Regions from separate parts of the Nonomuraea sp. B10E15 genome, predicted to be linked through region 2. Evidence: riboswitches for the same ligand, from Rfam matches in the RefSeq annotation. Region 2 holds a riboswitch; each other region holds the start of a gene.
The links. A riboswitch is a leader RNA that binds a small molecule or an ion and turns the genes downstream of it on or off. The one in region 2 is predicted to bind cyclic di-AMP.

Region 1 (2,257 bases), on a different contig from region 2:
GTAGCCCTGCTGCTGGCCGTACTGCTGCTGGCCGTAGCCCTGCTGCTGACCGTACTGGGGTTGCTGGCCATAGCCCTGCTGCTGACCATAGGGGGGCTGTTGCCCGTAGGCGTCGTCCGCCCGGTAGCCGACCACAGTGACGTCGGGGTCGGGCTCGCCGGGGTGGCGGCCCGGAGCCTGCTGGCCGTAGTGGGGAGGCGCAGCGTTCTCGCCGGATTCGTCTTGTGGGTACGGCGGCTGTCCGGTGCTCACCGTGTCACCTCGCTTCGAGTGCGCGCGTGGCACGTGTCAGGACACATGCCTGTGCTGCCCAACGTATCGACATAGGTATCAACAATCACCTTTCCATGTGGTCAAGGTCCGCGTCACCCGACGACAGATGGAGCAGCATGCGGGTGTTGCCCAGGGTGTTCGGCTTGACGTGTTCCAGGTCGAGGAACTCCGCTACACCCTCGTCATACGAGGCCAGCAGCTCGGCGTAGACCTCGGGGGAGACCGGCGTGCCCTGGATGCGGCGAAAACCATGCCTCGCGAAGAAGTCGACCTCAAAAGTAAGACAGAATACACGTTGCAGACCAAGATCTTTGGCCTGCTGGATGAGCGCTGAGACGATCCGGTGACCGACGCCCGCGCCGCGGCATTCGGGATCGACGGCCACCGTGCGGACCTCTGCGAGGTCCTCCCAGAGCACGTGGAGCGCGCCACAGCCGACGATCTGCCCGCCACGCTCGGCCACCCAGAACTCCTGCACGTCTTCGTACAGCGTCACCGTGGCCTTCTTCAGGAGCCGCGAGCCCGCGCCCGCATAGGTGTCGACCAGGCGCCTGACCCCCCGCACGTCAGGCGTGCGCGCACGCCGGACCACCACCGCGGTCTCGGGCACAGTCAGTTCGGCCACCTGCTCCATGGCTCTCCAGAGTACAGATGTCATTACGGCTCGGACCTAACTCACATCTCTCCGCCCATCCTGTTACATCTCGTGGCCGAGCGAGCACGGCGTCGCGCCGGGCGATCGTTCGGGAGTAAGCGCCACATACGGTCACTCCTGCCCGACTGGCACCGAGACCACCTCGTGACCCTTCGGTTGCGAAACCTCTACGGAGTTGGCAGTTCTGGTTGAGCAGGAACCCGGAGTGCATTAGTGTCCAGCGACGATGATCCCCGCGTGTCGCGCGCGGGGGGAAGCACGCTCAATTCCCTCAGGGAAGCCGGGGACCCGCCGGTGGCGACCGCCACCACGGGGTGAATCCGAGTTTTTCGGTAGGGCTGCTCCGGCCCGAACCCGTCAGCTAACCCGGTAGGCGTCTATGAGAGGAGCCTGGTTGGTGAAGCGCACGCTCAACCGTGGGAGGAAGTCGGCGGGCAAGCACGCCCGCCCCCCGGAACGCGCCCTGTCGCGTCACCGCCTCGGTGTGGCGAGTTTCACAGTCGCCGCGCTGCTGTTCTCGGTTCCCACCGTCCCGGCGTCCGCCGACCCCAAGCCCTCGCTCAAAGACCTCGCCACGCGGGTCGAGAAGATGCACGTCGAGATCGAGACGCTGACCGAGCAGTACAACGGGCAGCGGGAGAAGCTGAAGACGGCCAAGAAGGCCGCCGAGGCCGCGCAGAAGACGCTGACGGCCAGCGAGACAGACCTGGCGGCCAAGCGTGCCAAGGCCGTCCTGCTCGCCCAGAACGCCTACATCACGGGCGGTCTGAGCCGTGCGCTGGCGTTCACCTCATCCGAGGACCCCGGCAACTTCCTCGACCGCGCCGCGACCACGTTCGCGATCGAGCAGCGGCAGGGCGAGGAGCTCAACCAGCTCACCAAGGCCAGGAAGGCCGCCGAGCGCGCCAGGGCGAGCGCCAAGTCGCGCATCAGCGAGGTCGAGAAGATCGTCAAGGACCTCGACGCCAAGCGCGGCAAGATCAGCAAGCTGGTCGCCAAGGTCGAGAGCAACCTGTTCAGGCGGGCGCTGGGCGAGGCCGGTCGTCCCGGCACCCGCGCCACCCGCGTCAACCTGCCGATCGCGGGCAGCGGAAAGGCCGCGCAGGCGGCACGGTGGGCGCTCACGCAGCAGCTCAAGCCGTACGTCTGGGGAGCAGAGGGTCCTGGCTCCTACGACTGCTCCGGCCTGGTGATGGCGGCCTACCAGCGGGTGGGCATCTCGCTGCCGCACTACACAGGCAACCAGTGGACGGCCGGGCGGCACATCTCACGCGACGAGATGCGTCCAGGCGACCTGGTGTTCTTCTACAGCGACCTGCACCACGTGGG
Region 2 (2,257 bases):
CACCGTGACCCGCCGGCTCATCGCCGACGTGCTGCGACGCTCCCATCCCGCTCCGGCCACACGTGACCTCGGCCACATCACCCAGCGCGAGCGAGAGGTGCTCACCCTCGTCGGCACGGGCATGTCCAACTCCGAGATCGCCGAGCACCTGCACCTCACCGTCGGCACGGTCAAGACCCACATCGGCCGCCTCCTGGCGAAACTGCACGCCCGCGACCGGGCCCAGCTCGTCATCGCCGCCTACGACGGCGGGCTCGTCAACCCGTCGACGCGGTGATCGCCGAACCGACCTGCCCTCAGTTCATCGAGATGTGCACGTGGTCGTAGTGGTTCTCGGTGATGCTGCCCCGGTTGGACATCGTGCTCCAACCCGAGCCGTGGTTGATGCGCTGCTTCCAGATGACGTACTTGACGCCCAGCCTGCTCTTGTTCTTGATGGCCCACTCCGCGATGCGGTCGCCCAGGGCGGCGTTGGCGGCGGAGGGCATCGAGCCGCCCGTGCTCATCATGAAGTCGCAGGCCCGGCCCAGGGGGTGTTCGCCGCTGGAGCCCGAGCGGAAGCAGCCGACGGTGAAGGGCAGCGCGAAGTTCTTGCCGATCTGCTCCTTCATCAGCCGCGTGCGCGGCGTGATGTTGTCGGAGCCGGACGGGAGTTCGGGTGCCCAGCCGCCGTCTGACCTGCGGTTGGTGCCGAACGGCACCAGGTCCTGGAGCTTCTTCTCGATGTCGTCGATGACGTCCTCGGCCTCGTCGCGCTGATCGGCCACCTCGGCCGCGTCCTTGCGGATCTTGTCGGCGAGCTCGACGGCCTGCGCGGAGGCCTTCTTCTTCTCGTCGCGCGCCCTGGCCACGCCCTGCACGAACGCCTGCTGCTCGGCGGTGACCTGATTGAGCACCGCGGCGCCGCCGCTGTTCTCCGGCAACATGAATACGGGCACTCCGGGGTTGCCGTTCTGGTAGCGCAGGCGGGCTATCTCGGCGACCCGCTTCTCGGCCGTCGTCAGCGCCTCTTCGGCGGTGGCCAGCCGGGCCTTGGCCGCCTTGGCGGACTTCTGCGCCTTGGCCAGCTCGACGCGCTTGAGGTTGTAGGCCTCGATCAGCTTGTCGACCTTCTTGTTGAGCTGCTTGAGCTGCGCGCGCAGCTCCGACTCCTTGGGTTTGGGGGCCGTGGACGCCGCGGACGCCGGGGCCGCCGAAACGACGACGGCGGCGGCGGTGATGAGACCGATGGCAAGACTCGCGGGGGACGAAGCCGCCACGTAGGTGTTCCTCTCCCTCTGCCGGCCGGGTTAGCTGACGGGTTCGGGTATGGGAGCTGCGTATCCCTACCACGGATGTGGATTCACCCCAGGTGCGATGGGTCCCCGGCTCCCGGGCAACTCGCCCAGGATTAGGCGGTGCAACGGCTGTTACGGCCGATGCATAAGGGGATATTAGTGGTAGATCACGAGACATGCGACCTTAAGTAGAAATCTATTCTTGATCTACTTGTGATCGGAGCATGTGCGCGGCCTCTTCCGGCAGCACGTCGTTGACGAACGCGCCCATCGCGGACTCCGAGCCCGCCAGATACTTGAGCTTGTTGGGCGCCCGCCGGATGCTGAAGAGCTCCAGATGCAGGTACGCGAGCTCGCGGTCCCGCCGCACCGGGGCCTGGTGCCAGGCCGAGATGTACGGCATCACGACCCCGAACAGCCCGTCGAAGGCCCGCAGCACCGAGGTGTAGAGCGGGGCGAACGCCGCACGCTCCTCCTCCGTGAGCGCCGCCAGGTCCGGCACCTGCCGGTGCGGATACACGTGCACCTCGTACGGCCAGCGCGCGGCCGCGGGCACGAACGCCGTCCACAGCTCGTTGCCGGCCACCACCCGTGTCCCGGCGGCACGTTCGGCGGCCAGCACGTCGGCGAACAGGTTGCCCGGGCCCTGGTAGCGGGCCGCGGCGCCGAGCTGGAGTTTCGTTCTGGGCGTGACGTACGGGTAGGCGTAGATCTGGCCATGCGGATGCGCCAGCGTGATGCCGATCTCCTCGCCCCGGTTCTCGAAGCAGAACACCTGCTCCACGCCCTCGATCCCGGACAATTCGGCCGTACGGTCGGCCCACGCCTCCATGACCAGCCGCACCTGGGCGTCGGAGAGCTTCGAGAAGGATGACGAGTGATCCGAGGTAAAGCACACCACCTCGCACCGCCCCACTCCCGGACGAACCTCACTCAGCCCACCCACATCTTGATAAGTCCCAAAATTCGTGGAGAAGGAG
Region 3 (2,257 bases), on a different contig from region 2:
GCGGGCCCCGACCTGGTGATCAACGCGCGGGTCGACGTGTTCCTGACCGGCTCCACCTCGACCGAGGAGGTCGCCGAGCGCGGGCGCCGTTACCTTGAGGCCGGCGCCGACTGCGTCTACCCCATGATGGCCCCGTCGGAAGAGGTGGTCGGCGACCTCGTCAAGGCCGTCCCCGGGCCGGTCAACGTCGCCTGCATGCCCGGCATGGACCTGGGCAGGCTGGCCTCCCTCGGCGTCGCCCGCGTGTCCTTCGGCCCGCTGACGTACCTGACCGCGCTGGAGGCGCTCAAGACGATGGCGGCTCGCATCCGCGCGGGTCAGGACCCGTACGGGGCCTGACCCGCGGCGGGCGGGCGGGAGCCTCCGCGGAGGTTCCCGCCCGCCCGGACCCGGTCAGGCGGACGTGCGGCCCAGGGCGCGCAGCTCGTCGGGGGAGAGCGCCGAGACGTTCTGGTCGATGGGGGAGTCGGAGTACTGGTGGATGGTCCAGGTCTTCCAGTCGGCGGGCGGCGTCACCGTGCCCTTCGGCTTGCTGTAGTGGGCCACCCACAGCGGGTACTCGGCCAGGCCCTTGCCGTAGGTGTCGGCGAAGTTCCAGCCGCTGTAGAACATCGGGGTGACCCCGGTCTCGGCCTTCACGTGCGACAGCCACGCCTTGGCCCAGGCGTTGACCTCCTCGACGGACTTGCCGTCGGTGGTCTCCAGGTCCAGCACCAGCAGGTCGCCGGGCTTGGAGGGCTGGGAGTTCACCATGGACAGGAAGTGCTCGGCCTCGGCGATGGGGTCGTTGCCGGGGTGTGCGTAGTGGTACGCCCCGCGCACGATGCCCTTCTTGCCCAGCTCGCTCCAGTGCCTGGCGAAGGCGGCGTCGCGGAAGTCGGTGCCCTCGGTGGCCTTGATGATGCCGAACTGCGCGGGGCTGGCGGCCCAGTCGTGCAGCGGCTGGTGGTTGGACACGTCCTGGCCGTAGGTGAGCGTGCGCTGCTCGGCCGCCTGGGCCGAGCCCGGCTCGACGGGCGACGCGTGCGCGGGCAGGTTCGCGCCCGCGATGGCGGTGGTCCCGGCCAGCAGGGCGCCGGCGGCGGACAGGGTGAGACGTCGCGTGAGTTCGCGCATGGGGGGGATCGACTCCTTGCTTCCATGTGCCTACCGGGTTAGCTGACGGGTTCGGGCTTGGAAGTGCCCTACGCGCGCAGCCCTCGGCTGGCGTGCGATTCACCCCGGAAAGGTGGGTCCCCGGCTCCGCGCTGTGCGGATTCGGCCTGTCAACGTCGCGGCAAACGGTTCGGCAAGCGTTCGCCTGTGCCGTATGCCGTAATCCCAAGAAGGTATATAACGCCCCATAAACGCTGCAAGTGGTACAAATCCCCAGGCAATGTCGTTTGCCATAGTAAAGCCCTGGATCGCCGCTCTCGCAGGCGTTCCAGGGCTTTGGCAAAGTTTTTCCGGCACCGTACGCGGGTCCCGCCGGAACGGGGCCCGTGATACTCCTGTGACGTGAGCGGGCGGGCGTACCGCCTTCCGGCGCCGGGGCTCTCCGCCTACCGTTGCCCGGCGAGCCAGTCGTCGAACGTGGTCGGCGCGATGCGCGCGCCCTCGCCGGGCAGCAGCACGTCGCCCGCCATCGCCGGGCCGAAGATTCCCGACCACGTCGGCACGAGCCGCACCGTACGGCCCCGCGCCTCGTGGGTGCGCCGGGCCATGTCCACCAGGTCCTGCGGCTCGGGGCCCGCGACGTCGGCGTACCGCCCCCGAGGCTCCCCGGTCGCGAGCTCGGCGAGGACGCCGGCCACCTCGGCGGGCGCGATCGGCTGCACGAGCAGCGGCGCGATCGTGGCGACGCCGTCCTGCTCCGTCCAGCCCGCCACCATTTCGGCGAAGTCGTGGAACTGCGTGACCGGCACGATCGTCCACGGCACCGGCCCGGCGGCCACGAGGCGCTCCTGCTCCCGCTTGCCGGCGTAGTGGGCGTTGCCCTCGACGCGATGGATCCCGACGATCGACAGCAGGACGTGGTGGCGCACCCCCGCCCGCTCCTCGGCGGCCAGCAGGTTGCGCGTGGTGGCGCCGAAGAACGCCACCGTCTCCTCCGGGCCGGCCGCCGGCGCGTTGATGGCGTCGACGACCGCCTCCGCACCGGCCAGGGCGTCGTCGAGCCCGACGCCGGTCGCCAGGTCCACGCCGAGCGAACGGCTGATGCGCACGACCTCGTGGCCGTCGCGTTCAAGGGCCGCGACGGTGAGCGCCCCGATGTTCC

Region 1: linked by a shared signal. The riboswitch ahead of ABGB14_RS34310 (C40 family peptidase) and the one ahead of ABGB14_RS39595 (hypothetical protein) in region 2 are both predicted to bind cyclic di-AMP.
Region 3: linked by a shared signal. The riboswitch ahead of ABGB14_RS45230 (GH25 family lysozyme) and the one ahead of ABGB14_RS39595 (hypothetical protein) in region 2 are both predicted to bind cyclic di-AMP.

What each region holds. Positions count from the first base shown of each region.
Region 1 is NZ_JBDPMB010000016.1:108,118-110,374, forward strand. Features, by position in the region: gene ABGB14_RS34300 (RDD family protein) at 1-252, opposite strand, end outside; gene ABGB14_RS34305 (amino-acid N-acetyltransferase) at 338-907, opposite strand; cyclic di-AMP (ydaO/yuaA leader) riboswitch at 1,178-1,319, shown strand; gene ABGB14_RS34310 (C40 family peptidase) at 1,326-2,257, shown strand, end outside.
Region 2 is NZ_JBDPMB010000022.1:17,114-19,370, reverse strand. Features, by position in the region: gene ABGB14_RS39600 (response regulator transcription factor) at 1-277, shown strand, start outside; gene ABGB14_RS39595 (hypothetical protein) at 297-1,259, opposite strand; cyclic di-AMP (ydaO/yuaA leader) riboswitch at 1,265-1,407, opposite strand; gene galT (galactose-1-phosphate uridylyltransferase) at 1,474-2,257, opposite strand, start outside.
Region 3 is NZ_JBDPMB010000031.1:8,689-10,945, reverse strand. Features, by position in the region: gene ABGB14_RS45235 (isocitrate lyase/phosphoenolpyruvate mutase family protein) at 1-339, shown strand, start outside; gene ABGB14_RS45230 (GH25 family lysozyme) at 394-1,116, opposite strand; cyclic di-AMP (ydaO/yuaA leader) riboswitch at 1,130-1,273, opposite strand; gene ABGB14_RS45225 (SDR family oxidoreductase) at 1,542-2,257, opposite strand, start outside.